4 regions of the Streptomyces prunicolor genome follow, and region 3 is predicted to be linked to each of the others. Evidence: riboswitches for the same ligand, from Rfam matches in the RefSeq annotation. Region 3 holds a riboswitch; each other region holds the start of a gene.

What was found. A riboswitch is a leader RNA that binds a small molecule or an ion and turns the genes downstream of it on or off. The one in region 3 is predicted to bind cyclic di-AMP.
Positions count from the first base shown of each region.
Region 1: it holds a riboswitch for cyclic di-AMP, as region 3 does, so the genes downstream of both, OG588_RS01345 (NlpC/P60 family protein) here and OG588_RS23700 (M23 family metallopeptidase) in region 3, are expected to answer to the same signal.
Region 2: it holds a riboswitch for cyclic di-AMP, as region 3 does, so the genes downstream of both, OG588_RS37165 (M23 family metallopeptidase) here and OG588_RS23700 (M23 family metallopeptidase) in region 3, are expected to answer to the same signal.
Region 4: it holds a riboswitch for cyclic di-AMP, as region 3 does, so the genes downstream of both, OG588_RS42935 (peptidoglycan DD-metalloendopeptidase family protein) here and OG588_RS23700 (M23 family metallopeptidase) in region 3, are expected to answer to the same signal.

Region 1 covers NZ_CP108676.1:308,590-315,723, forward strand. The annotation lists gene OG588_RS01330 (SCO5918 family protein) at 1-73, shown strand, start outside; gene OG588_RS01335 (glyceraldehyde-3-phosphate dehydrogenase) at 231-1,676, shown strand; gene OG588_RS01340 (DUF1996 domain-containing protein) at 1,777-3,825, opposite strand; cyclic di-AMP (ydaO/yuaA leader) riboswitch at 4,160-4,333, shown strand; gene OG588_RS01345 (NlpC/P60 family protein) at 4,342-5,988, shown strand; gene OG588_RS01350 (hypothetical protein) at 6,186-6,644, shown strand; gene OG588_RS01355 (endonuclease/exonuclease/phosphatase family protein) at 6,646-7,134, opposite strand, start outside.
Region 2 covers NZ_CP108676.1:8,091,125-8,098,258, forward strand. The annotation lists gene OG588_RS37155 (M16 family metallopeptidase) at 1-54, shown strand, start outside; gene OG588_RS37160 (pitrilysin family protein) at 51-1,439, shown strand; cyclic di-AMP (ydaO/yuaA leader) riboswitch at 1,656-1,815, shown strand; gene OG588_RS37165 (M23 family metallopeptidase) at 1,829-2,584, shown strand; gene OG588_RS37170 (GntR family transcriptional regulator) at 2,773-3,477, shown strand; gene OG588_RS37175 (HPr family phosphocarrier protein) at 3,699-3,980, opposite strand; gene OG588_RS37180 (GNAT family N-acetyltransferase) at 4,169-6,991, shown strand; gene OG588_RS37185 (DUF5998 family protein) at 7,083-7,134, shown strand, end outside.
Region 3 covers NZ_CP108676.1:5,184,514-5,191,647, forward strand. The annotation lists gene trmB (tRNA (guanosine(46)-N7)-methyltransferase TrmB) at 1-784, shown strand, start outside; gene OG588_RS23690 (PrsW family intramembrane metalloprotease) at 834-2,141, shown strand; gene OG588_RS23695 (aldo/keto reductase) at 2,154-3,098, opposite strand; gene OG588_RS23700 (M23 family metallopeptidase) at 3,151-4,158, opposite strand; cyclic di-AMP (ydaO/yuaA leader) riboswitch at 4,170-4,326, opposite strand; gene OG588_RS23705 (PP2C family protein-serine/threonine phosphatase) at 4,561-5,718, opposite strand; tRNA gene OG588_RS23710 (tRNA-Met) at 5,869-5,942, shown strand; gene OG588_RS23715 (alginate lyase family protein) at 6,028-7,134, opposite strand, start outside.
Region 4 covers NZ_CP108676.1:9,466,569-9,473,702, reverse strand. The annotation lists gene OG588_RS42945 (TetR/AcrR family transcriptional regulator) at 1-157, shown strand, start outside; gene OG588_RS42940 (SGNH/GDSL hydrolase family protein) at 278-1,063, opposite strand; gene OG588_RS42935 (peptidoglycan DD-metalloendopeptidase family protein) at 1,259-2,200, opposite strand; cyclic di-AMP (ydaO/yuaA leader) riboswitch at 2,205-2,367, opposite strand; gene OG588_RS42930 (alpha-galactosidase) at 2,670-4,742, opposite strand; gene OG588_RS42925 (tyrosine-protein phosphatase) at 4,912-5,709, shown strand; gene OG588_RS42920 (DUF6126 family protein) at 5,737-5,862, opposite strand; gene OG588_RS42915 (helix-turn-helix domain-containing protein) at 5,859-6,509, opposite strand; gene OG588_RS42910 (aspartate aminotransferase family protein) at 6,606-7,134, opposite strand, start outside.

The sequences.
Region 1 (7,134 bases), 4.9 Mb from region 3:
CCTGACTCCGCTGGAGAACGCGTCGGCCCTGCTGGGCAGCGGCGCGGCCCAGGACGTGTCGGAAACCGTGTAGAAGCGACACCAGTACAGCCGAAAGGGCCCTGCCGACGCACGTCGGCAGGGCCCTTTCGGCGTTCCGGGCCTGCCACGGGCCGGGCGGTACCCCTGCTGAACGAGCAGATGAACAGCGGGTTAGCATATGAGCGCCGCCTAGCTCGAAAGAGAATTCTGTGCCTGTCAACGAGGACTCGTTCACCAACTGGAAGACCCGCGAGGAGATCGCGGAGTCGATGATCCCGATGATCGGGAAGCTGCACCGCGAGCGGGACGTCACGGTCCTGCTGCACAGCCGCTCCCTGGTCAACAAGTCGGTGGTCAGCATCCTCAAGACCCACCGGTTCGCCCGCCAGATCGCCGGCGAGGAGCTCTCCGTCGTCGAGACCCTCCCCTACCTGCGGACGCTCACCACGCTCGACCTGGGCCCCTCGCAGATCGACATCGGCATGCTCGCCGCGACCCACCGCAGCGACGAACGCGGCCTGTCCGTCGAGGAGTTCACCGCCGAGGCCGTCGCCGGCGCCACCGGCGCCGACAAGATCGAGCGCCGCGAGGGCCGCGACGTCGTCCTCTACGGCTTCGGCCGCATCGGCCGCCTGGTCGCCCGTCTGCTCATCGAGAAGGCCGGCTCGGGCAACGGGCTGCGGCTGCGCGCCATCGTCGTACGACAGGGTGGCGAACAGGACATCGTGAAGCGCGCCTCGCTGCTGCGCCGCGACTCGATCCACGGCCAGTTCCAGGGCACGATCACCGTCGACGAGGCCAGCAACACGATCATCGCCAACGGCAACGAGATCAAGGTGATCTACGCGGGCGACCCGTCCGAGGTCGACTACACGGCGTACGGGATCAAGGACGCCATTCTCATCGACAACACGGGCAAGTGGCGTGACCGGGAAGGACTTTCGCAGCATCTGCGGCCCGGGATCGACAAGGTCGTGCTGACCGCGCCCGGCAAGGGCGACGTCCCGAACATCGTGCACGGCGTCAACCACGACACCATCAAGCCGGACGAGCAGATCCTGTCCTGCGCGTCCTGCACCACCAACGCGATCGTGCCGCCGCTGAAGGCGATGGCCGACGAGTACGGTGTGCTGCGCGGCCATGTGGAAACCGTCCACTCGTTCACCAACGACCAGAACCTGCTGGACAATTACCACAAGGCCGATCGTCGCGGCCGTTCGGCGCCGCTGAACATGGTGATCACCGAGACCGGTGCCGCCTCCGCCGTCGCCAAGGCGCTGCCCGACCTGAAGGCGCCGATCACCGGCAGCTCGATCCGGGTCCCGGTGCCGGACGTGTCGATCGCGATCCTCAGCCTGCGGCTCGGCCGCGAGACCACCCGCGCCGAGGTCCTGGACCACCTCCGCGATGTCTCGCTCACGTCTCCGCTCAAACGGCAGATCGACTTCACCACCGCCCCCGACGCGGTGTCGAGCGACTTCATGGGCTCGCGCCACGCCTCGATCATCGACGCGGGCGCCACCAAGGTCGACGGCGACAACGCGATCCTCTACCTCTGGTACGACAACGAGTTCGGCTACTCCTGCCAGGTCGTCCGGGTCGTCCAGCACGTCTCCGGGGTCGAGTACCCGACGTATCCCGCGCCGGCTGTCTGAGGTCTTCTGCCTCGCGCGTTGAACATGTGACGGCCCGGCCACCCCCAAGTCGGGGCGGCCGGGCCGTCGTTGTCACAGACGTGCACGGACGTGCTGTGTGTCAGCGTGTACTGCGCTTACCTCGGTAGAGCACCACGAATCCGGCGATGAGAAGCAGCGCGCCGGCCACGGCGGGCCACAGATTCGCGCCGGTCTCCGCCAGTCCGCCCTGTGCCTGCGGTTGGTTGGGGCCTACGGCTGCGTAGCTCTCCCCGCCCGAGGACGAGTCAGGCGGCGTCGCCGTGGGGCTGCCGACCTGGCCGCCGGAGCCGTTGTCCGAACTCCCCTGCGTCTCGGTCGACTTGGACCCCTCGGTCTTCGTGTCGGCCTTGGGGACCGAGACCGCGGTCGTCAGGTCACCGGGGTCGGTGGTCTGGGTGTCCGTGGGCTCGGGGGCGTTGGTCTCGGTGTCCGGGGCGCTCGTCGCGGGATCCGCGGTGGGCTGGTCGGCGTTGTCACCATTCCCGGCGTTGCCGCCGTTGCCGCCGTTCCCCTCATTGCCGCCGTTCCCGCTGGGCGCGTCGGACGCGGAGCCGGAGGGCGCCGCCGTAGCGGTGTCGGTGGCCGTCGGGGACGCCTCCGGGTCACCCGAGCCGCCGCCCGAACCCGAGCCGCCGCCCGAACCGCCGCCGGTACCGGGGTCGTCGTCCGTCCCGGCGCCGCACTTCTTGCCGTCGTTGATGCAGTTGACCATGTCCTTCATCAGGCCCTCGTCGAAGACGTTGATGAAGTCGCCGTGGTCCGTGACGGGCTTGTGCTGCTGCTCGGGGAAGGAGTCCACCGCGAACAGCGGGGTCGTCTTGCCACCGTCCTGGAGGCTCGGCGCGTTCACGTCGTAGACGATCCGCTGCACCAGCTGCGGAATGGCCTCGAAGCCCGCCGGGCAGGAGCCGTCGGCGGCCTCGAAGGCCACGTGGGTGCGGTGGTTGGCGCTGTCGATGTTGCGGCCGTCCCAGCAGCTCTGGAACTTGAAGGTGCGCACCACGTCGCTGCCCGCGGGGCACAGCGGGTACTTGTCCTTGAGCTGCCGGTCCTCGAACCCGGTGCAGCTCCAGGAGGCGTTGGCGTTGGCCGGGCCGTTCACGAAGGCCTTGGCGTCGCCGGTGATGATGCGCAGGAGGCGCGGCATCGCGACGACCTTGCTCTTCGGGTTGCCCACGAACGTCAGCGTGGCCGCCTTCGCGGTGACGATCTGACCGGAGTTGCCCTCGGTACCGCCGCCGGGCTTGTCGGCGTCCTGCTCCTGCTTGCCGTTCTGCAGGCGCAACACGGGCCAGTAGTAAGTGGACTTGTCGCCCGGGTTCTCACAACTCGTGTCGGCCTTCGCCAGGTCGTCGTCGCTCGCGAAGGCGTTGTTCGACTGGTTGCCGATGTAGTCGTGGAAGTGGTGGGCGCCGTTGGTGACTCCGGGCGCGACGATCACGTTGTCCGAGTTGAACAGGCCGTTCTCGTTGACACCGCACGCGGTGACGAACGTGCCGCGGGAGGCGTCGGCCTGGTCCTGCGGGGTGTTCACGTTGGGCTGTACGGAGGTGATGTCCGCGTAGTCCGAGGCGACGGGCCCGTTGCTGGACTGCTGGTTGCCCTGCTGGTCCTGGCCGTCGCCCTGCTGCTGGTCCTGGCCGGTCGGGTCGGCGCTACCGCTCTGGTCGTCGCCCCCGCTGCCGTTCTCGTCGCCGTTCGTGGGGGCGATCAGGGTGCAGCCCGCGAGGGCGTCGAGGCCTTCCGGGCGGTCCCCGACACGCGCGATGGCGTCGCCGATCCGTCCGATGGTCGCGGCGCGCTTCTCCTTCAACGGATTCATGATCGCGTTGTCGGCGAAGGAGGCGTCCTGGCGGATGGACTCCGTCGAGTCCTTCAGTTTCTGGTAGGCCTCGGTTATCTGCTGGTCCAGAAGCGCGAGTTGGGTGTCGACCTCGGTCTTCGCCTCGTCGGGGACCGTTGTCAACTGGGTGCCGATGTCCGGGCAGTCGATCGTGGCGCCGTCCGAGGCCGCATCCGGAGACCCTTGTTGGGCAGAATCACCGCCCCAACCACCTTCGGACGCCGACGCGTAGACGTTCGCCGCCACCAGTCCTCCGCCGCCCAGCATCAGGGCGACTGCTGCCATCGTCGCGCGTCGTGCGCCTGTGGGGCGTCTGCGCGTGTTGCGTGCCAAGGAAGTTGCTCCTACACGTATCGGTCGGCCCGGATCGTCCCGGCATGGAAATCCCCCGTTCCAATACGGAGCCGGACGCCGGTGTGTTCAACCGTCCCAAAAATTCATAGCGACCTCATATGGATCACCCGGCCCGGCGGACCCATGAGCCCGCGACACGTTTGGGAGAGGTAAAGGTCACAAAAACGTATCGGACATATCGCGCTTCAACCTTCACACGAGGCACACACGTTGGCTAAGTTGGCGCTCAGACCGTACGACCTACTCCGGCGATCAGCGCCGGGCCGCACGGTTTGCGCCGAATCCGGTCTGTCGCTCGCGACAGCCGGAACCGGGGACCCAACCGACTTGGGGTGAATCGGCCCAACTGCCCATCCGGGCAAGGGTCGTAGGGCAATCCTTCCGTGATCGGCCGCCCGAACCCGACAGCTAACTCGGTAGGCGCGATACGGAAGGAGCACGTCTGCCATGCCGGCAGAACGAAGTACGCGCACCGGAGGCAGTGGCCCCACCGTGGACGACCGACCCAGCCGTGACGAAGTGCAGCGGCGGATCAACTCCCTTTACGACAGGGCCGAGACGGCCACCGGAAACTACAACGCCACGCGCAAGATGTCCGGCGCTCCACGCCAGCGTGTCGAGCCCCGTCCCAGCGCGTCGCGTCCTTCCGACCCCGCTCAGGACGCCGTCACCCGGCAGTTGTTCGACCGCGCCCGCGCTCAACTGGGCCCGACCGTACCGGCGGCCCTACCGCCCCGCAGGACTCCCGCCCGTCCGGCCGCAGCCCGGCCCGAGCGGTCCGAACGGCGCCCCGAGCCCGAAGGCGGCGCCCGAGCACTTGAGGCGCAGTCCGGCCGCGCCGTGGCCGAACTGACCGCGGGGACCGGAGTGCCGGGGCCCGCCGCCCCTCAACTCGCGGCGCCTGTCGCCGAGTTGACAGCCGGACCCGTCGCCGCACTGCCGCCCGCCGCGCCGCAAGCCCCCCAGATGCCTCAGATCGCCGCGGTGCAGGCATCTCAGGCACCACAAATGCAGCAGATGGCCCAGATGCCCCAGGCGACCGTCCTCGACCTGCCGCCCGTGCCGTCCATCGAGGTGCCGCCCACGCCCGTCATGGAGGCACAGCAGTTCGCCGTCGCGACTGCCCCGGCACCGGCCTTCGACCCACTCACCGCGGATCTGAACCTGCTCCCGTACATCGCCGCTCCGCGCGCCGAACAGGCCCCGGCGAGTGCCACCTGGCCGCCCGCGCAGACCAACTGGCCCACAGCGGAGACGACTTGGTCGACCGGGGCGATGCCCATGGTCCCCGAACAGCAGACGTGGTCGACCGGGCAGCTGCCCGTCATGCCCGAGCAGCAGGCCTGGGGCACGGGGCAGCTGCCCATCGTGCCCGAACAACAAGCCTGGGCCACAGGCCAGATGCCGGTCGTGCCCCAGCAACAGGCCTGGGAAACAGGGCAGCTGCCCGTCCTCCCCGAGCAACAGGTCTGGGCCACAGGCCAGATGCCCATGGTGACCGAGCAGCGCACCTCGTACCTCACGCCTCAACCGGACTGGCGTCCGCCGCAGCAGGAGTGGCAGCCGACCCCACCCGCCGCCGAGGTCTCCTTCGCCGCGGCCCCGGTCGTCGCTCCCGAGTTCACCCTGCCCACGGCTCCGACGATGGCCCCGGAGATCATTCTTCCTCCGGCCCCGACCATCAGCCCGGCGCCCGCCGCGGCCGTACCCGCCGCACTGCAGGACCCCACCACGCTCAGCAAGACCAGCACCGCGCTCGCCTTCGCCCGCGCACAGATCGGCAGGCCGTGTCTGTGGGGCGCGGCGGGACCGGACGCGTACGACTGCTCCAGCCTCACCCAGGCCGCCTGGAAGGCCGCGGGCGTCCTCCTCCCGCGCACCGCCCAGGAACAGTCCGGCGCCGGCGCGCTCGTCCCGCTCGCGGACATCCGCGCGGGCGACCTGATCTTCTTCTACGACAGCATCGACCACGTCGGCCTCTACACCGGCAACGGCCTGATGATCCACGCGCCGAGCCCGGGTACGCCGATACGCGAGGAGTCGATCTTCTACGCCGGTGCCGCCGCCATCCGGGGCGCCGTACGGCCCGCCTGATCCGATCGGGGCCGGGCATTTCCCGGCCCTGACCGCACACCCCGCGACACTCCCGGCCAACCGCGTCATGGACCCGTACGAGTGGTGCATCCTGGGACACGGTCGTAGCGTCGACAGAGACACGACGACCGTGCCCCGGCAGGCGGGCCCACCGCTGGTGCGGGGTGACGAGGACGAACAGGCGGCCGGGAGCGGACATGTACAAACACACCATGGTCGGAATCGTCACGCTCTGTGCCGCGGCCCTGCTCGGTCCGGCCGTCGCCACCTCGTCGGCGGCCCCGACCACGGTCCCGGTGACCGCCCACCGCCAGCTCCAGGACCCCGTGCTGGTCGACTGCCTCTGGCACCCCGAGGTGCGCCCCACCGACTTCATGCTCGCCTGCGGCGACGGCAACAGCCGCCTCACGTCGCTGCGTTGGACGGACTGGAACGCCAACTCCGCGACGGCCACGGGCGTGAACGTGGTGAACGACTGCAAGCCCTATTGCGCGGTGGGCAAGTTCCACTCGTTCCCGGTCACCGTCCGGCTCGACACCCCGCAGACCTGGAAGCGGCACCCGCAGGTGCGGCAGTACACCGAAATCACCCTGACGTACCCGGGCGCGAGGCCGGACAAGTTCCAGCACACCGTGACCTACCCCCTGTGGAACTGACTCAGAGCGCCAGCTCCACCACGAGCGGCCGGTGATCCGAGATCGCCGTCCTGGGCGCGTGCGCTGTCCCTACGGCGTCCACGCCGAGCCCCGTCGTCATGATGTGGTCGAGCTGGACGAGCGGCCGGTGTGACGGAAAGGTCGCCCGCCGCGCCGAACTCCGCCAGCCACGCGGCGCGGTCGCGTTCAGGGTGAGCCGGGGAAGCGCGCCGAAGAGGTTGAAGTCGCCCATCAGTAGCCGGGGTTGGGGAAGATCGGCGATCCAGCGGCGCACGGTGCGCAGTTGCCCGATGTTCCACCCCGGCACGAACGAGAGATGGACGGCCACGACGGTGAACGGGCCGTGCGGTCCTTCCACCACGGCGGCCAGGGCGGCCCGGGGCTGATCCCGGGCCAGCACCGGAGCGGCCCGCCCGGCCACCCGCAACGGCATACCGAAGGGTGCCGCCGGGAGCCGTAGGGCACGCCACTCGTGGACCGGGAGTCGGGA
Region 2 (7,134 bases), 2.9 Mb from region 3:
GACGACGAAGCGGCGGCCGAGGCCGGCGACGAGAACGAGGAGGCGGCCAAGTGACCGAGCTCGCCACGATGGAATTCCACCCGCAGCCCCAGGCCGGCGAGGCCAGGCCGTGGGCCTTCCCGGCCCCGGAGCGCGGGACGCTCGGCAACGGCCTGACCGTGCTGCGCTGCCACCGCCCCGGCCAGCAGGTCGTCGCCGTCGAGGTGCTCCTGGACGCACCCCTGGAGGCCGAACCGGCCGGCCTGGACGGTGTCGCCACGATCACCGCGCGGGCCTTCTCCGAGGGCACCGACAAGCACTCCGCCGAGGAGTTCGCCGCCGAGCTGGAGCGCTCCGGCGCCACCCTCGACGCGCACGCCGACCACCCCGGACTGCGCCTGAGCCTGGAGGTACCGGCCTCACGGCTGGCCAAGGGCCTCGGCCTGCTGTCCGACGCGCTGCGGGCGCCCGCCTTCGCGGACAGCGAGGTCGAGCGGCTGGTCCGTAACCGCCTCGACGAGATCCCGCACGAGACGGCCAACCCGTCCCGCCGCGCGGCCAAGGAGCTCTCCAAGGAGCTGTTCCCGGTGACCTCGCGCATGTCGCGTCCGCGCCAGGGCACCGAGGAGACCGTCCAGAAGATCGACTCCGGGGCCGTACGCGCCTTCTACGAGCGGCACGTCCGCCCCGCCACGGCCACCGTCGTGGTCGTCGGCGACCTCACCGGCATCGACCTGGACGCGCTGCTCGCCGACACCCTGGGCTCGTGGACGGGCTCCACCGCACAGCCGCGTCCCGTGCCGCCGGTCACCGCCGACGACACCGGGCGGGTCGTGATCGTGCACCGTCCCGGCGCCGTCCAGACCCAGCTGCTCATCGGCCGGGTCGGATCCGACCGGCACGACCGCGTGTGGCCCGCCCAGGTGCTCGGCACGTACTGCCTCGGCGGCACCCTCACCTCACGCCTGGACCGCGTCCTGCGCGAGGAGAAGGGCTACACCTACGGTGTGCGGGCGTTCGGCCAGGTGCTGCGGTCGGCACCCGACGGCACGGGTGCCTCGATGCTCGCCATCAGCGGCTCCGTGGACACCCCGAACACCGGTCCCGCGCTGGACGACCTGTGGACGGTGCTCCGCAAGCTCGCCGAGGGCGGACTCACCGACGCCGAGCGGGACATCGCCGTACAGAACCTCGTCGGGGTGGCGCCGCTCAAGTACGAGACCGCCGCGGCCGTCGCGAGCACGCTGGCCGACCAGGTCGAGCAGCACCTGCCCGACGACTACCAGGCGACGCTGTACCAGCAGCTCGCCGCGACCGGCACCGTGGAGGCCACCGCGGCGGTCGTGAACGCCTTCCCGGTGGACCGTCTGGTGACGATCCTCGTCGGCGACGCGGAGCAGATCAAGGAGCCCGTGGAGGCTCTCGGTATCGGCGAAGTGACCGTCGTCGCGGCCGAGTAGACGACCAGTAGCGAGCCGAAGAGCGGCACGCGCGCGCGTGGGGGCCCTGGTGACTGAAGAGTCATCAGGGCCTCTTAATGTCCGAATTGGGGGAGAGGTTGCCTGTCTGCCCTGTGGCATGTGCAACAAATTCCGTGATCCGTTTGGGGATTGAAAGTGGCCCCCCTTAGCGTCGGTCCGGCTGTCCGTCAGGCACCGCGCCGCACTCGCGGCACCGGACAGTCATCGCCGAGTCCCCGTACGGCGCGAGCCAGGGGAGCCGGGGACCCACGTCCCTGGGGTGAATCGGACGCCCGCGCGCACAGCGAGGGGGTCCGTAGGAGACCTTCCTGCTCCGAACCCGTCAGCTAACCCGGTAGGCGAGAAGGAAGGAAAGGACCAGCCACTCCATGGCGTTCACCCGCGCCACCGGGAAGCACCGTCGCCCGAGCCGGACCCACCGCACCACCGTTCGTGTCGCGAGTGTCGCGGCCCTCACCACCACCGGCGTCGTCGGCACCCTCGCCGGTGCCCCCGCGTTCGCCGCGGAGCCCGCCCCCGAACAGACCGGCCTCACCCCCGTCGTCGCGATGGGCGATTCCGTGGCCGAGAAGATCGACGCCCAGGCCGTCGCCCAGGAGCAGGCCGCCGCCGAAACCCTGGCCAAGGAGACCGCCCGGGCCAAGGCCGCCGCGCAGGCCAAGGCGGAGCGCGAGGCCGAGGTACGTGCCGCCCGCGCCGCCGAGCGCAAGAGGCTCAACACCTTCGTCGCACCGGTCACCGGCTCGTACGTCTCCACCGGCTACAAGACCGGCGGTTCCCTCTGGTCCTCCGGTGTCCACACCGGCATCGACTTCCACGCCTCGACCGGCACCTCCGTGCACGCGGTCGGCTCCGGCACCGTCGTCGAGGCCGGCTGGGGAGGCTCGTACGGCAATGAGGTCGTGATCAAGATGGCCGACGGCATGTACACCATGTACGGCCACCTGTCGTCCATCGGAGTCTCCGTCGGCCAGACGGTCACCCCGGGCCAGCAGATAGGCCTCTCCGGGGCGACCGGCAACGTCACCGGACCGCACCTCCACTTCGAGGCCCGCACGACCGCCGAGTACGGCTCGGACGTCGACCCCGTCGCCTACCTCCGCAAGCACGGCGTGAACGTCTGACGACTCACCGCCGCACTTCCCGAAGCCCTGGCCCATCCGGCCGGGGCTTTCGGCCTTTCCAGGGCCCATCTGTCCAAAAAATATGCATGGATTCCGGTCCGCCATCGGAAATTCCCGCTGATTGCAATAGAGTCACGGAACACACGTCAATCGTCGACGTTTCACGGGGATTAAGGCGGAGGTCGGACATGCGTATTCCGGCGCACTCGGTATGCACGGCGATCCGGGACGACATCGTCGCCGGTGTCTACGAGCGCGGCAGCCGGCTCACGGAGGAACTCCTCGCGCGCCGGTACGGCGTCTCGCGCGTCCCCGTCCGGGAGGCCCTGCGCACGCTGGAGGCCGAGGGGTTCGTGGTGACCCGGCGGCACGCGGGCGCGTGCGTCGCGGAACCGACCGAGCAGGAGGCCGCCGACCTGCTGGAGATGCGGATGCTGCTGGAGCCGCTCGGCGCCTCGCGGGCCGCCCAGCGGCGCACCGAGGCTCACCTGAAGGTGCTGCGCGGCCTCGTCAGGCTGGGCCAGGAGCGCGCCAGGAGGGGCAACAGCGAGGATCTGCGCTCCCTGGGCAGCTGGTTCCACGAGACGCTGGCCCAGGCCTCCGGGAGCCCCGCGCTGACCTCGATGCTGACCCAGCTGCGGCACAAGATCGCCTGGATGTACGCGGTGGACGTACCGGCCAACCCCGTGGAGTCCTGGGCCGAGCACGGCGCCATCGTGGACGCGGTGGCGCGCGGCGACAGCGAGCGAGCGCGGGCGATCACCGCCCTGCACACCGAGCGCGCGGGCACCGCGCACCGGCTGCGCTTTCCCGGCGGGGCGAACGGCGCGAACGGCACGGACCGTGTGAGGACTTCGCAACCTCCCGTAAACATGTCCGGCCTGCGGCATTAACACGGGCACCGTATACAAAGAGGAGATAATTCGCGGGGGATTATTTCTGCTGCCCGTAAGTGGAATTGCGAAGGGCTCGCCCGGTAATTCGGACGAGCCCTTCGAGGTTGTGTGCAGTGTTTTGCGGCGAAAAGCACCGCAACCATCAATTGAGGAACCCCTGCGGCGCGCAACCGCCTCCGCGAGAGCGGCGCCGGTCTAGGCGCAAAGAAGGGGATACCTCAGACGGTCTCGGGGAGTTCCTCAAGACCTTCGGCGACCAGCTTCGCCAAGCGGTCGAGGGCCGCGTCCGCGCCCTCGGCGTCCGACGCGAGGACGATCTCCTCGCCGCCCTGGGCGCCCAGGCCCAGAACCGCGAGCATGGAGGCCGCGTTGACGGGGTTGCCGTCGGCCTTGGCGATCGTCACGGGGATACCCGAGGCCGTGGTGGCCCGGACGAAGATGGAGGCGGGGCGGGCGTGAAGGCCCTCCGCCCAGCCGACGTTGACGCGGCGCTCAGCCATGTGATGCTGCCCTTCAGAGTCTCAGGGTTGTCTAGACCAGTTTCCCACACGTGAAGCGAGCCCGGAGCGGCCCTGTGGACCGTCCGGAGCGAGTCGTCGGACCGCGGCCTCGGCCCGACTTCCCCATGCTGCTTTCTCCCCCAGACTGCCTCGCGCCGTTGTCAGACGCGAGCCGTACGCTGGGGCCCATGCAGACCTCGTCGGACCGGCACGAGTACCCCGCCCACTGGGAAGCCGACGTGGTGCTGCGCGACGGGGGTACCGCGCGCGTCAGGCCCATCACCGTCGACGACGCCGATCGCCTGGTCAGCTTCTACGAGCAGGTCTCCGACGAGTCGAAGTACTACCGCTTCTTCGCGCCGTATCCTCGTCTGTCCGCCAAGGATGTCCACCGCTTCACGCACCACGACTTTGTGGACCGGGTGGGACTCGCGGCCACCGTCGGCGGCGAGTTCATCGCCACCGTACGCTATGACCGCATTAGTGCCGACGGGCGTGCCGCCACCGCCCCGGCCGACGAGGCCGAGGTCGCCTTCCTGGTGCAGGACGCGCACCAGGGGAGGGGTGTCGCCTCCGCCCTCCTGGAGCACATCGCGGCCGTCGCCCGCGAGCGCGGCATCCGCCGTTTCGCCGCCGAGGTGCTGCCCGCCAACAACAAGATGATCAAGGTGTTCACGGACGCCGGCTACACCCAGAAGCGCAGCTTCGAGGACGGCGTCGTACGCCTGGAGTTTGACCTCGAACCCACGGACCGGTCCCTCGCCGTGCAGCGCGCGCGGGAGCAGCGCGCCGAAGCGCGGTCCGTACGACGGCTGTTGGGGCCCGGGTCGGTCGCCGTCGTCGGGGTGGGGCGTACGCCCGGAGGGGTGGGCCGCAGCGTTCTCGACAACATCAGGGACGCCGGTTTCACCGGTGGCCTGTACGCCGTGAACAAGGCCTTCCCCGAGGAACAGAAGGACCTCGACGGGGTGCCGGCGTACCGCTCGGTGCGTGACATCGAAGGCCCTGTGGACCTGGTAGTGGTCGCCGTCCCGGTCGAGCACGTCCCCGAAGTCGTCACCGAGTGCGGCGAACACGGGGTGCAGGGGATCGTCGTGGTCACCGCCGGGTATGCCGAGAGCGGCCCCGAGGGACGCGAGCGCCAGCGCGAACTCGTGCGCCACGCGCGCACGTACGGCATGCGCATCATCGGGCCGAACGCCTTCGGGGTCATCAACACCTCCGCCGACGTACGGCTGAACGCGTCCCTCGCGCCCGAGATGCCCCGCCCCGGACGCATCGGCCTGTTCGCCCAGTCCGGTGCCATCGGCATCGCCCTGCTGTCCCGGCTGCACCGGCGCGGCGGCGGGGTCACCGGAGTCACCGGCGTCTCCACGTTCGTGTCGTCCGGCAACCGCGCGGACGTGTCCGGCAACGACGTCCTTCAGTACTGGTACGACGATCCCGACACCGACGTCGCCCTCATGTACCTGGAGTCCATCGGCAACCCCCGCAAGTTCACCCGCCTCGCCCGGCGCACCGCGGCGGCGAAGCCGCTGGTCGTGGTCCAGGGCGCCGGATCCGCCCCCCAAGGACATGCCGTACGGGCGACGCGGTTGCCGCACGCGACCGTGTCCGCCCTGCTGCGGCAGGCCGGGGTGATCCGCGTCGAGACGATCACGGAGCTGGTCGACACGGGGTTGCTGCTCGCGCGGCAGCCGTTGCCCGGCGGGGCGCGGGTGGCGATCGTGGGCAACTCGGAATCGCTGGGGCTGCTGACGTACGACGCGTGCCTCTCCGAGGGGTTGCGGCCGCTCGCTCCGCTGGATCTGACCACGGCGGCGACGGCGGTGGACTTCCATCGGGCGCTGTCCGGGGCGCTGGCCGACGACTCCTGCGACGCGGTGGTCGTGACCGCGATACCCGCGGTGGGGGAGGGCCCCGAGGAGGACGCGGCGCTGGCCGAGGCGTTGCGGTCGGCTGCCCAGGAGGTTCCCGGGAAGCCGGTACTGGTGGTGCACGTGGAGCTCGGGGGGCTTGCGGAGGCGCTGTCGGCCGCGATGAGCACGGCACCACAGGCTGGTTCCAAGACGCCCGGCGTCGAAGGCGGTGTCCAACCTGCCAGCCGTACCGAACGCCCGCCCACCGCGGTGCCGGCATCCGAAGGCGGCGGCCTCATCCCCGCCTACCCCGCCGCCGAGCGTGCCGTCCGGGCCCTCGCCGAAGCCGTGAAGTACGCCCAGTGGCGGCGCGAGGCCGTCGACCCCGGGCGGGTGCCCGAGTTCGAGGACATCGACGAGAAGGGGTCCGCCGAGCTGATCGGCGGCCTGCTCGCGCGCGGGCAGGGCCTCACGCTCGGCGTCGACGACACCTGCGAGCTGCTCGGGAAGTACGGCGTCGACGTGCACCGCGCGCTGCCCGCACCCACCCCCGACGCCGCCGCCGAGGCCGCCCGCACCCTCGGCTACCCGGTCGCCCTCAAGGCCACCGCCCCGCACCTGCGACACCGGGCCGACCTGGGCGGCGTACGCCTGGATCTCGCGGACGAGGACCAACTGCGGCGGGCGTACGCCGAGTTGGGCGAGCTGTTCGGGACGCCGCAGGAGCTGCGGCCGGTCGTGCAGCGGATGGCGCCGCGCGGGGTCGACACCGTCGTACGGGCCGTCATCGATCCGGCGGCCGGGGCCGTGCTGTCGTTCGGGCTCGCCGGAGCCGCCTCGCAGTTGCTCGGGGACACGGCGCACCGGCTGATTCCGGTCACGGACCGGGAGGCCGGTTCGTTGATCCGGTCGATCCGGACGGCGCCGCTCCTGTTCGGCTGGCGCGGCTCCACGCCGGTCGACACACCTGCCCTGGAGGAGCTGATGCTGCGGGTCTCGCGACTGGTCGACGATCATCCCGAGGTCGTCGCGGTGACCCTGGAGCCGGTCGTCGTGGCCGCGCACGGCCTGAGCGTGCTCGGCGCGTCCGTCCGGCTGGCCCCGCCGCCGGTCCGCGACGACCTCGGCCCGCGGACGCTTCCCGTGTACTGATCCTGTGTCTCCGGTAACCGGTCCCGTGTACTGAGACAGCTGTGACGAGACCGTGCTCGACGGTGCCTCGCAGTCAGTGCGCCACCGTAGGATGGACGTCATGGCCAAGACCAGTACGACGACCCAGGGGCTGCGTGCGGCGA
Region 3 (7,134 bases):
GCGAACCCGGCCCAAGGGCGAACCCCGTTTCCCCGACGGGCCGACGCCCGACCCCGCCGGCTCCCACTTCGAGCGCCGCATCCGAAGCTTCCAGCCCCGCAGAAGCCGGGTGACAGCCGGCCAAGCGGACTCCCTGGAACGCCTGTGGCCCAAGTGGGGCCTGGACATCGACGGCCAACGGAACCTCGACCTCTCCGAGTTGTTCGGGAACAACAACCCGGTGGTGTTGGAGATCGGCTTCGGAATGGGTGAGGCGACCGTACAGATGGCCGCCGCGGCCCCGGCGACGAACATCCTCGCCGCCGACGTACACACCCCGGGCCAGGGCAACCTCCTGGGCCTCGCCGACCACCACGGCCTGTCCAACATCCGGGTCGCCAACGGGGACGCGATCATCCTGCTCCGCGAGATGCTCGCCCCGGACTCGCTCGACGGACTGCGCGTGTACTTCCCGGACCCCTGGCCCAAGAAGCGGCACCACAAACGCCGCCTGATCCAACCGGAGTTCCTCACCCTCGCCGCGACCCGGCTCAAGCCCGGGGCGACCGTGCACTGCGCGACCGACTGGGAGCCGTACGCGGAGCAGATGCTCGAAGTGCTGGACGCGCATCCGGAATTCGAGAACAGCCAACCTGAGGGCGGTTTTGCGCCCCGTCCGGAGTTCCGGCCGCTGACCCGTTTCGAGGGCCAGGGACTGGACAAGGGTCATGTCGTGAACGATCTGCTCTTCCGTCGCGTACCCCACGACGACCAGACGACGACCAGCACTGACGACCAGCGCTGACGCCAGGCTCCCTCGCGGGCCGTGCCCTTACCTCGTTAGGGTCGATGCCGTGGCCACGTTTCCGCTCCACCCCCCGCACCCCGGCCACCCCGCCGGTGGTGTGTCCGGGCACGGGCCGCGGGAGCGGTGGTGGCAGCGGAAGTGGGTCCGTTACGGCGGGCTGATCGCCCTGCTCACGCTCTCCGGGCTCGTCATCCTCGCGCTGGTCCGCCAACAGACCGGTACGGAAGGGTTCTTGGTGGGCCTCGGGCTCGCCGTACTCCCCGTACCCCTCCTCGTCGCCGCCTTCCGCTGGCTGGACCGCGTCGACCCCGGGCCCTGGCGGAACCTGCTCTTCTCCTTCGCGTGGGGCGCCTGCGCCGCGGCCCTGATAGCGATCGTCGCCAACAGCTTCGCGACCAGGTGGATAGCGACGACCACCGCCGACCCGACCAGCGCGGACACCCTCGGCGCGACCGTCATAGCGCCGATCGTCGAGGAGTCGGCGAAAGCCGCGGCCGTACTCCTCGTCTTCCTGTTCCGCAGACGGGACTTCACCGGGATCGTCGACGGGGTGGTGATCGCCGGGGTCACCGCCACCGGCTTCGCGTTCACCGAGAACATCCTCTACCTCGGCACCGCCTTCGGCACCGACCAGCTCACCGGCGACCGCGGCTTCACCTCCGTCACCGCGGCGACCTTCTTCGTGCGCATCGTCATGTCCCCCTTCGCGCACCCCCTGTTCACCGTCCTCACCGGCATCGGCTTCGGCATCGCCGCGCTCTCCCCCGACCGCCACCACATCCGCCGCGTCCTGGTCCCGCTGACCGGCCTGCTCCTCGCGATGGGCATGCACGCGATCTGGAACGGCTCCTCGACCTTCGGCCAGTACGGCTTCTTCGAGGTCTACGGCCTCTTCATGGTCCCCATGTTCGGCCTGCTGACCTGGCTCGCGGTCTGGACCCGGCAACGCGAACTGCGCACCGTGCGCGAGGAGTTGCCCGTCTACGTCTACGCGGGCTGGCTGACCCCGGCCGAACCGTTTGTGCTCGGCTCGATGAAGGCACGGCGGCTGGCCCGCGACTACGCCCGCCACCACCTCGGCAGACCGGCGGGCCGCTCGGTCGCCCAGTACGAGGCCTACGCGACCTCCCTGGCGTTCCTACGACACCGGGCCGGGCGGGGTCGCGCCGGCGCCGACTTCGTCGTACGGGAAAGGGAGTTGCTGCACGAGCTGTGGCTGCGGCGGGAGGTGGCGCGGCCCGCGCTGGACTTCGCGGCGCGGCGGACGGCGCCGCCGGTACCGGTGGTGGTGCCGCCGTGGCCGCCGGTGTACGGGTCGTACGGGACTCCCCTGTACAACCCGTACCGGTCATAGCTCCAAGGACAGCTACGCCGACGCCTGCGTGAGGCGGGCGATCTCCGCGTCCGTCAGCTCCAGTTCGGCCACGCCCAGCAGTGCGGGGAGTTGCTCGACCGTGCGGGCGGAGGCGATCGGGGCCGCGACCGTGGGCTGGGCGGCGAGCCAGGCGAGGGCCACCGTGGCGACCGGGGCGTCATGGGCCTGGGCGACCTCGTCGAGGGCGGTCAGCACCTGCTGGCCGCGCTCCGATTCGAGGTACTGCGCCGCGCGCCCGGCCCGCGGGCTGTCGACCGTCGTACCGGGGCGGTACTTGCCGGTGAGGAAGCCGGCCGCCAGCGAGAAGTAGGGGAGGGCCGACAGTCCGCCGCGTTCGGCGACGTCCCGCAGCTCGCCCTCGTAGGTGTCGCGCGAGACCAGGTTGTAGTGGGGCTGGATGGCGACATAGCGCGCCAGGCCCTCGCGGTCGGAGAAGTCGAGGGACGCCTGGAGTCGCTCCGGCGAGATGTTGGAGGCGGCGATGTGCCGCACCTTGCCCGCCTTGACCAGTTCGTCGAGCGTGCCGACGATCTCCTCGACCGGCACTTCCTCCTTGTCGAAGTGCGGGTAGTACAGGTCGATGTAGTCGGTGCCCAGGCGGCGCAGGGAGGCGTCGGCCGCGGCCTTGATGTTGGCGGCGGACAGACCGAGGTAGTCGGGGTGCTGGCTGACCTTGGTGGCGATCACGACGTCGGCACGGTTGCCGCGGGACTTGAGCCACTTGCCGATGACGGTCTCGGACTCACCGCCCTTGTTGCCCTCGATCCACGCCGTGTACGAGTCGGCGGTGTCGACGAAGTTGCCCCCGGCGGCGGTGTAGGCGTCGAGCACGGCGAAGGAGGCCGCCTCGTCGGCGGTCCAGCCGAAGACGTTGCCGCCGAGGTTCAGCGGGAAGATTTCAAGGTCGGACCGGCCCAGCTTGCGAAGAGAAGTCATGCTCCACGTCAACCGCCGGACCGGAACCGGATATTCCAGACCCTTGAGGCCCTTAAGGGTTGAGGCCCTTGCTGCGCAGCCAGGGCGCCGGGTCGCTCGCGGTGGCGGCGCCGTTGATGTGCACCTCCAGGTGGAGGTGCGGTCCGGTCACGTTGCCGGTGGCACCCACGCGGCCGATGACCTCACCGGTGGAGACCTTCTGCCCGACGCTGACGTTGATCGAGGACTGGTGGCAGAACCACAGCTCGGTGCCGTCGTCGAGGGTGAGGATCGTGCGGTACCCGTACGACCCTGCCCAGCCCGCCTCGGTGACCGTGCCGCTGTGGATCGCCTTGATCAGCGTGCCGGTGGGAGCGGCGAAGTCGAGACCCGTGTGGTACCCGGAGGACCACATCGAGCCGGCCTGGCCGAAGGTGCCGGTGATCGTGTACGAGCCGACCGGCAGCGTGTACTGCTTGGCCAGCGCGGCGAGCTTCGCGGCCTCGGCCTTCTTCTTGGCGGCGGCCTCCGCGGCCTTCTTCGCGTCGGCGGCCTTCTTCGCCGCGTCCTTCTCGGCCTTGGCGGCGGCGTCGTCGACCTGCTTGGCGACGGCGGCCTCGACGGCCGCCTTCGACTTGCCGTCGACCTGGAGCTGCTGCAACTCGGCCTGCTCCATGATCCGGTTGCGCAGCAACTCGCCCGCGTCCGAGGCGCCCTTGGCGGTCTCGGTCCTGCTGACGCCGACGCTGCTGAGCGCGGTCGCGGAACCCTTGGGGGTGCTGGAGGAGTCGTCCAGCAGATGACCCACGGAGGGCAGGTCGGGCATGGAGATCGAGACCGGCGGCTTGCCGGTGTTGGCGCTCGCCATACCGCCCGCGCTGACGGCGGCTATGACACCGACGCCCAGGACGGTGGAGCTGCGGGCGAATCCCCCGCCACCACGCTGCTTGGCGACACGGTGCTTGCCGCGGTTGGGAGCAACGGTCTCCGCGCTGGGATTCCACTCCTCCCAGGGGCCCTCGTCGGGGCGGTAACCGCCGTAGACGACAGGGGCTTCTGGGGCAGCCTGGTTGGACGCCACGTGGGCGTGCTCCTTTCCTTCCTTCTCGCCTACCGGGTTAGCTGACGGGTTCGGAGCAGGAAGGTCTCCTACGCGCGTAAACCGGCCGTGTTTCCACGGCAGTCGACGAGCGATTCACCCCAAGTGGTGGTTCCCCGGTTCCCTTTCAGGATTCGGCGCGTGCGCACGGAGCCATCTCTAGTGACGGCTGGGACGACCGCGCTGCGTTATCGAACGTTAATAGACACGGGCGCCCGTTTCCAAGCTGTTCGGCTTGATCATTAACCTTTCCTTGCTGGACGAACGGCCCACCACCGGCGAAAAACGGGCGAGTTGGCCAAGTCTCAGGATTCCCACAGGTATTGACGGTGTATCAGTTGTTATGCGGAGGGCGCTCGACCGGTCACGGCCCGTGATATCCGGTCAGGGATGGCGTACGGCGATCATCGCCATGTCGTCCGTCATCCAGCCCCCGGAGTACCGGCGCGCCTCCCTGGCGAGGATGCCGAGCAACGCCGCGGGGGTACGGAAGGTCCGGCCGGCCAGCCGCTCCCCGGGGTCGTAGAAGACACCGCGGGAGTCGCGCGCCTCGGACAGGCCGTCGGTGTACACGAGGAGGGTGGCCCCGCCCGGGAACGCGAACTCCTCGGCGCGGTCGGGCCAGACCCCCAACTCGCCCATTCCCAGGGGCAGTGCGGGCTCCTGGACCTGCAACGTGCTTACGGTGCCGTCCTCGTGCAGGAGCAGCGGCGGCGGGTGTCCCCGGTCGACGATCCGTACGACGCCGTCGCCGTGCGGGAGTTCGGCGAGGACGGCCGTGGTGAACCCCTCGAACGCGTCGAGCCCGTCGCGCCGGGTGCCCTCGCGCGCCAGCGCCCGCTCCAGCCGCTGCGCGACCGCCTCCAGGGTGGCCTCCTGCTCGGCGGCCTCCCGGAACGCCCCGATGACCACGGCGACGGCGGCGACCGCGCCCATGCCCTTGCCGCGCACATCGCCGACGACCAGCCGTACGCCGTGCGGGGTGTCCTGCACCGCGTACAGGTCGCCACCGATGAACGCGCCCTCCTGCGCCGCCTCGTACCGTGCCGCGATCTCGAACCCGCCGATCCGCTCGGCCGGTTCGGGCAGTACGGCCCGCTGGGCGGCCTCGGCGATCTCGCGCGCGGAGGCGAGCTGTTCGCTGCCGCGGCGGACCAGGACGTTGATCAGGACGGCCAGGACGGCGACCGTCGCGACGGTGGCCGCCTCGGTGATCGCGCCGGTGTGAAGGACTATGCCGAGCCTGAGGTGGATCGCGAGGACGACGGCGACGGAGGCCAGGCCGGTGAGCACGGTGCCGCGCCGCGAGTAGAGCGGGGCGGCGACCAGCGGGGCAGCGGTGAAGAACGGGGCCGCGGTGAAGTCCTGCGGGGTGAGGTAGTCGTAGAACGCCCCGCCGATCAGCAGCAGCGCGGGGAGTCGGCGGACGACGGCGCGGGCGTACGAGATCCGCCGGCCCTCGCCCTCGGGGTGGGGTGCCGGGTAGGCGCCGAGGCCGGGGTCGGGCGTGGGATCGCCGGGGAGGCGCCCGCCGGCTCGCACGTACGGACCCTCCTCCACGCGTCCAGGTTTCCCCGGGCGGGGGCGGACGGCGAGTGGTGTGGGCCGACCGGATGAAGAGGCCGGAGGTGGCCCGGAGGCAAAGGTGGTGAAGGAGGCCCCGCGGATGGCGTATGGTTGGGAACACAACGGCGCGGGGTGGAGCAGCTCGGTAGCTCGCTGGGCTCATAACCCAGAGGTCGCAGGTTCAAATCCTGTCCCCGCTACTCAAGGCCGAAGGCCGGAATCCAGAAATGGGTTCCGGCCTTCGGTGTTTCCGGCTGACTTCGATCAGCGGTGTTCTCGGTGACTTCAGTCCGCGGTGTTCCCGGCGTGCGTGAGGGTCTCCCAGGAGACGAAGAGGTCGTCGCTGCCGGCCGGCCGGGTGGACTCGGCGAGCTTGTGCGCGGCGGGCACCTTCACGCCGAGCCGGCCCTCCAGGTGGTTGACGGCGACCTCCAGGTCGGGGCCCATGTTCCGGTCGACCTTGCCGCCGCACAGCCAGGCGGGCGCGGGCTCGCCGAGCTGGTAGCGGGCGTGGAATTCGAGGGCCGCTTTGAGCCGGTCCTTGACCCCGTCGTAGAGGTCGACGCCCTGGTGCCAGGCGGTCTCGGCGATGTGCGCGGTCGCGGCCAGCGAATACCCGACGTGCTTGAAGTTTCGGCACGTCTCCTGCGCGACGCCGTCCTTGAAGGTCGTCTGCTTGAACCAGTACGTCGTCAGCTTCTGCGGTGTGGTGAGCTTCGAACCCACCGGGGTGAGCGGCACCTTGCCGTCCTTGGCGAGGTAGAAGTAGGCGGGCACGCGGTCGCGGAAGCGTTTGACGGCCGCGTCGAAGGCCTTGTGGTCGTCGAGGAACACGGCGATGCCGATCGCCGCGTCCGTCATCGCGAGGTCCCAGTTGCCGTTGTAGTCCGGGAGGTCCTTGGTGACTTCCGGCTCGTAGGCGGTACGCAGCATCGTCCCGAAGCGCTTGACCCGGTCCGCCGGCCACCCCGCGCCGGGCGCGTACCGCACGATCTCCGCCGCCCGCACCCAGGTCGAACCGGCCCACGCGGTCTGCAGTCCGGCGTCGTCGGAGGTGTGCTCCTTCATCTTCGCCGACCAGTCGTCCATGATCTCCCGCGCCTTCAGCGCGTGATGCTGCTTCCCGGTGATGCTGAACAGCAGCGCCTGCGTGTACGCCGCGATCGCGTCCTCGCGCTCCTCGACACAGCCGTGCGCGGCCTTGCCGTTCCAGGGGCAGTCGACGTCCGCGTACGGCTTCGCCGTGTACTTGTACGACCCGTACTTGCTGTCCCGCATCCCGAAGTACGCCTTCAGCCAGGGCTGTTTGCCGGCGGTGACGTTCTTGCGTACGGCGTCCAGCTGGGCCTTGCTGACGAGTACCCCGGGGTGCGTGAACGCGGCGCTTGCGGG
Region 4 (7,134 bases), 4.3 Mb from region 3:
CACCACCGCCCTGCGCCTGACAGCCCTCCTCGACGGGCTCGCCGTACAGATGACCGCCTACGGGGGCACGGTGTCGCGGACGCGGGCCCTGGAGTGGGTCGACGAGGCGCTGGCACGGGAACTGGGCCTGGAGCGGGCGGCGTTGGCCGCTCCCTGAGCCGTCCCTTCAAAAGCCGCCTCTTCGAGGAGACGCCTTCCGAAAAATGCCGCCTCTCCGAGGGGGCAGCTCCGCACCTGTCACCCCGTTACCGCGTCGCCCTATCGGCGCGTCGCCCCGTCAGGCCACCCGCTCGATCCGCATCTTGATGTCGTCCGGAGACAGCGCGCCCTTCGCCTCCACGTGGTCCCCCGAGGACTCGCCCCGCAGTCGGCGCCCGATCCACGGCACCAGGTACTCGCGCGCCCAGTGCACATCGTCGCGCCGGACGTCGAGCGTGCCGCGCGGCGGCAGCGGGGGCCAGGGCTGGTCCGGGTCGGCCGGGACCTCGACGCCGAGGACCTGGCCGGCGCGGAGTGCCACGCGCGTGTGCCCCTCGGGAGAGAGGTGGAGCCGGTCGCCGTCCCAGGCCCGCCGGTCCTGGACCGTCTTGAGGGACCACAGGTCGAGCACCGGACAGCCGTAGCGGTCGGCGATGGCCCGCACATGTCCGTTGTAGGTGGCGATCTTGCCGCGCAGATGCTTGAGCACGGGCACGCCGCGGGTGTCGAAGCCGGTCGTCACCATGACGGTGCCGACGGCGGCGGTGAGGTCGGCGACCGCGCGTTCGAAGCGCTCGGCGACCTCGTCGGGGTCGGTGCCCGGACGGATGATGTCGTTGCCGCCCGCGGCCAGGGTGACCAGGTCGGGCCCGATCTCCTTGGCCCGGGTGAGCTGGTCGGCCACGATCTGGTCGAGCAGCTTCCCGCGCACCGCGAGATTGGCGTACTCGAAGTCGCCCTCGGGCCGCCGGTCCGCGAGCAGTACCGCGAACCGGTCGGCCCAGCCGACCATCGCCCCGTCGGGCCCAGGATCGCCGACGCCCTCGGTGAAGCTGTCCCCCACCGCCACGTACGACCCGATCACTGATCTGTTGTCACTCTTCGAATCGTTAGCCACGGCAACCATAATTCACCCTGAGCTGTGACCTACGCGATCGTATTTAGGGGTTGACGGGCGGTGATATAAGCCACTTGTAAAGGGTTGTCCAAAGTCGGAATAACCCTCTGATCAGGGGCGTTGACCCCGGAACTGCCCGGCGCCAGGCTCCGGGCTCCGGTGTCAGCCGACGGTGACGCCGTGCGAGCGCAGGTAGGCGACCGGGTCCACGTCCGAGCCGTAGTACGGCGTGGTCCGGATCTCGAAGTGCAGGTGCGGGCCGGTCACGTTGCCGGTCGCGCCGGAGAGGCCGATCTGCTGGCCCTCGGTCACCGTCTGGCCGGCCGAGACCGACAGCTGCGACATGTGGGCGTACTGCGAGTACTCGCCGTCCGCGTGCCGGATGACGACCTCGTTGCCGTAGGCGCCGTCGTAGGCCGCCGAGACGACCGTGCCCGCGGCGACCGCCTTGACGGTGGTACCGGTCGGGACGACGAAGTCGACGCCGGTGTGATAGCCGCTGGACCACATGCTGCCCGCGACGTGATAGCCGGTGCCGATGGTGCCGCCGGTCACAGGGAGCGTGTAACCGGTGGAGGTACTGGTGCTGTTGTCGCTCTGCGCGGCCGAGCTGCTCTTCGACGAAGAAGAAGAAGAAGAAGAAGCAGAGGACGACGAGGACGAAGAAGACGAAGTACCGGACGACTTGGACGAAGTGCCGGTGTCCGTCCCGCCCGTCGAGGCCTTCTTGCCGAGGGAGAGCTTCAGGCCCGGGTGGATCAGCGACGGGTCCCCACCGATGACCTCGCGGTTGTCCTGGTAGATCTTCTTCCAACCGCCGGTGACATCCTGCTCCTCGGCGATCTTCGCGAGCCAGTCGCCCGCCTTCACCGAATACGTCTTGACGCCCGCGGTTTTCGCGGTCGCCGCCTTCTCCGTCGCCGCCTTCTCAACCGCCGGAACGGACTGAACTGCCTTTTCCGGAGCGGAAGTCGAAGGGGCGGCATGAGCGCCTGCAGCCCCCACGAGCGGAAGGGCGAGCGCGGCACCGCCGGTTCCGGCTACGGCTATCGAGCGGGTGAGGCGCTGGGCCTTCGGGCGGCGGTGCTTACCCTTCGCGGGCATGACGAATTCCTCTCCGGCGCCTGCGAGGTGAGCTGTCGGGTGCGAGCTGGAGATGCCCGGCCGCGCGCTGGTCGCGACTTAACCCCAAGCCCGTTCCGGAGACCGGAACAGGCGTCTTACCTGTGGGTCCCCCGCTCCTGCCGCGTACGGGTGGGTGAGTACGGAGTCCGGTCGGCGGCAGGATTGGGCGTCCGTCCGGATTGGTGGCGAACGTAAGCGAGGAAGACGCAAAGGGACAAGCAGGAGGTTCCACGGATTTGCGTTTCTTGTGATTGCCTGTGGGAATTCACAGTCACCCTCCGTGAATTCCCCGGGCCTCGACTCCTCAATTCCCCTGCAAAAGCACGTCAATTACGTGAACATGACCAACGACCCACGGTCACGAATATGACGCTGCTCACGTACACGCCCCTCAGGTCCCCTTATTCCAGAGCGAGTTGGAACGAAGGCTGCAATTAGGACAGAGCGCTCAGATGCGACGCAGCCGGAGAACCGTCGCATCAAGGTCACCGCGCAGCCCGGTGCGCAACCCGTGGTGCAACAGCACGGCCCCCCGGTGTACTTCACCCGTTTCGAGGCATTCGTACGAAGCTGTCGGGTCGAGCCCGCGCAGCCGCAGCGCCGGCAGCGGCTCACCGTAGTGCTGCGCCTGGAGCAGGGCGAGGACGACGGTCTCGTCGCCGCGCACGTACTGCACGGCACTGAGTCCGCCGCTCGGCGGGCGCAGCCGGTGGAGGTCGCCGTGCTGCACGAGAGGCCTGATCTCCTTGTAGAGGTCCACCCAACGGCGGGCCTCGGCGAGCTCCTCCTCGGTCCACTCCGAGAGGTCGCCGCCCACCCCGAGCACCCCGGCCATGGCGCTCACGAACCGGAAACGCAGGCTGCTGACCCGGTCGTTGAGCTGAGTGTTCGGGCTGTCGGTGACCCAGGCGGCCATCACGCGCGCGGGGTGGATCTGGCTGAAGCCGTGCTGGATGGCGAGCCGGTCGAGCGGGTCGGTGTTGTCCGAGGTCCACACCTGGTCCGTACGGCTCATGATGCCGAGGTCGATCCGGCCGCCACCACCGGAGCAGGACTCGAAGGCGACGCCCGGGTGGGCCGCCCGCAACCGGTCGAACAGGGCGTACAGGGCGCGCACATGGTCGACCCAGAGGCGCTGCGGATAGGCGTCACCGGGCCAGCCGGCATCCGTGAAGCAGCGGTTGAAGTCCCACTTCACGTAGTCGATGGGGGCGCTCGTGAGGAGCGTGTCGAGCCGCTCCCAGAGGTATTCCTGGACATCCTCGCGAGCCAGGTTCAGCACGAGCTGATTGCGGAACTCCGTCCGCTTTCGTCCGGGTTGGAACTGCACCCAGTCGGGATGCGCGCGGTACAGATCGCTGTCCGGATTGACCATTTCGGGCTCGACCCAGATACCGAACTGCATGCCGAGCGCGTGCACGTAGTCGGCGAGCGGCTTGAGGCCGCCGGGGAAGCGGTCCGGGTTCGGGGTCCAGTCGCCCAGTCCGGCGCGGTCGCTGGTGCGCTTCCCGAACCAGCCGTCGTCGACCACGAACAGCTCGACCCCGGCCGCCGCCGCGCGCCGCGCGAGCACGCCCTGCTGCTCCTCGGAGATGTCGAACTGCGTGGCCTCCCAGGAGTTGTAGAGCACCGGCCGGTCCTGGTCCGCGTCCGGGATGACATACGTCCGCTGGTAGTCGTGCCAGGTGCGGCTGGCGCCGCCGAAGCCGGCGTCGCTCCACAGTCCGGCGAAGACGGGGGTCGTGAAGGACTCCCCCGGCGCCAGGAGGAGCAGCCCGGAGTCGTCGTACCCGGCGCCGCCGCCGATCTGCACGCGCGCGTCCGGGAGTTGGGCCACGGCGATCCGCCAGGACCCCGACCAGCCGAGGGCGCAGCCGTAGACCTCGCCGCGCTCCTCGGTGGCGTCGAGGTCGAGCGCGACCCAGGGCAGATGCTGGTGCCCGGTGTGTCCGCGCCGGCTGCCGATGACCTTCTCACCGTAGGTGAGGTCGGAACGCACCAGCCGCGACTCGGCGGCCCACCGCCCGTGCAACTGCGACAGCCGCCACCCCTCCCGCTCGGGCAACGTCCACACGGCGGAGTCGGCGCGCAGCAGCTCCAGCGCCTCGTCCCCCTCGTTGTCGAGGGTCGTCCAGCGCTCTACGACGTCGCCGCGCGTCCGGTAGTGCAACGTGATCGCGAGGCCGGTGTCCCGGAACCGGAGCCGCAGTTCGTCGCCCTCGGTGTCGTACCGCTCGAAGGTCCACTCCGTGCCGCGACGCTCGGGCGTGCGCACGGACAGGGCTGGGCGTGCGAAGCGGGGGCCGCCCTCGACGGGGTACTCCTCGCGTCCGTCGAGCGGGGACTCGAAGGAGGAGCCCACGGGCAGCGGGCGGGCGGCGAGTTCCTCGGCGTCGGCGAGCGCGATCACCGGGCCCCAGTGCAGGTGGAGCAGCTCGTCGTGCTCGGTGAGATGGACGGCGTAGCTGCTTGTGGGGCCCGACAGCACCCACGTACGGCCGTTCTCGGCGATCTCCAGCATCAGGTCCCTCACAGATTCGAACAAGTCCACTCAAGCAGCAACATCATCAATGGCCGAGGCCTGCGAGGCAACGCCTGTGGACAACTCAGAGCCTGTGGAATCGATGTCGTATCGTCGGAAGCGTGCCCGCCGGTGAGCCGCGTCGTCGGGCCGAGTGGGAGGAGTCCTCGTGACGCAGCAGATTCCGTCGACCGAGCCGGAGTTGTCCGGAGTGCGCAATTTCCGGGATGTGGGCGGGCTGCCGACGGTGGACGGACGGCGGGTGCGGCACGGGGTGCTGTTCCGCAGCGGTCATCTGGCGCACGCGACCGACGAGGACGCGGCGTTCCTCACCTCCCTCGGGCTGCACACGATCTTCGACTTCCGCAACGCGTCGGACCAGAAGCTGGAGGGTCCCGACGTCGAGCTGCCCGGCGTGCGCAATGTGAATCTGCCGCTGTCCGACCCGGCGGACGGCTCCGAGTTCTGGAAGATGGTCCGCGACGGCGAGACAGACCAGCTGCGCGGGATCCTCGGCGACGGCAAGGGCGCCCACCGGATGATCACCTCGTACCGCACGATCGTCACGGAGCGCACCGCCGAGCACTCCCAGGTGCTGCACTCGCTCGCGGAGGACAGCGTTCCCGCGCTGATGCACTGCGCGGCGGGCAAGGACCGCGCGGGCCTGTCGATAGCCGTGACGCTGCTCGCCGTGGGCGTGGAGCGCGAGGCGATCGTGGCCGACTACCTGGAGTCGAACGCGAAGCACCGCCGCTACAAGGTGCGTCGCAGCGGCTCCTCCGCCTCGGCCTACTCCCCCGAGGTGATGGAGCTCCTCAGCCCCCTCTTCGACGCCCGCGCCGAGTATCTGACAGCGGCCTTCGAGACCGTCGAGGAGACCTGGGGCGGCGTGGACGCCTATCTGGAGCAGGGGTTGGGGATCACCCCGGAGACCCGGGAGCGGCTGCGCGAGCGCCTGCTCGGCTGAAACGACTGAACTGGCCGCTGCGGCGGGCTACTTGGCGCCCACGGAGAACAGCAGGTAGATGAAGGCCGCGAAGAGGTGGCCGACAGCGATGTAGATGATGAGCCGCACCCACAGGGCGCGGGGGAACTTGTCCTCGATGTTGTTGCCGCTCATGGCGTCTCTCCGGTGATCGGGCCCAGGCACAGGGTGGCCGTGGGGCTCTGCAGCAGGGTGTGGACGAACAGGACCTCGACACCGGTCTCGTCGGCGGCGGCCAGCCGGTGCGGGGTGAGCGAGTCGAAGTGCGCGCTGTCGCCCGGCGCGAGGACGTGCGCGGTGTCCCCGAGGCGTAGCCGTAGCCGGCCCTTGAGGACGTACAGCCACTCCTCGCCGGGGTGCACGCGCACGATGTCGCCCTGGGAGCCGTGCGGGATGCGCACGCGCAACGACTGCATCCCGCGGCCGTGGGCGCCGGCCTGCCAGTACGTCCAGCCGCCGGCGTAGGTCGGTTCCATGTCGGCGGCGCGTACGACGGCTTCCCGGTCGGTGACCGTCTCGCCGAGCAGATCCGAGACTGTCGTACCGTAGATACGGGCCAGCGCGAGCAGCATCGGCAGCGAGGGCTGGCGCAGCCCGGTCTCCAGCCGGGAGAGATGAGCGGGCGAGAGTCCGGCGGAGCGGGCGGCGACCTCCAGGGTGAGGGAGGCGCGGCGACGCAGGGCGCGGAGTTGGGGTGCGACGGTGGCCGGCAGGTCGTCGGCCGGTCCCATCTGTGATTCTGGCCCGGTCGGCGATTCCGGCTCGGTCTCGGAAGAACTCATACCTCCATTGAGCCGCAGACTTGCCTCTGCGGCAAATTTATTGCCCCAGAGGCAAAAGCCCACGTCGCCCGGCAGAAACCCTCTACCGGCAGCCCCCTACCGGTTGGCCACCGCCTGCTTGACGAGCGTCTTGCTGAAGTCCCACATCAGCCCGCCCCCACTGTGCGCGTCGTCCATCACGGCGGTGAAGGCGTCCACGAACCGGTCCACCTCGCGCTCGCCGATGATCAGCGGCGGGATCAGTTTGATGACCTCCAGGTGGTCGCCGGAGACCTGGGTGAGGATCCGGTGCCGCTGGAGCAGCGGTACGACCACCATCTGCGCGAACAGTCCCTTGCGCGCGGCCTGGAGCATGGCCCAACGGCTGCGCAGCTTCAGCGACTTGGGCCTGCCGAACTCGATGCCGATCATCAGGCCTCGGCCGCGCACATCGGCGAGCAGCTCGTACTTGTCGACCAGCGCGGCAAGCCGGGTCCTCAACTGGTCCCCGGTGGCACGGGCGTTGGCGACGATCTGCTCGTTCTCCATGACCGACAGCACGGCGAGACCCGCGGCCATGGCTTGCGCGTTGGACCCGAAGCTCGCCGAGTGGACCAGCACCCGGTCCATGGACGAGTAGACCTTC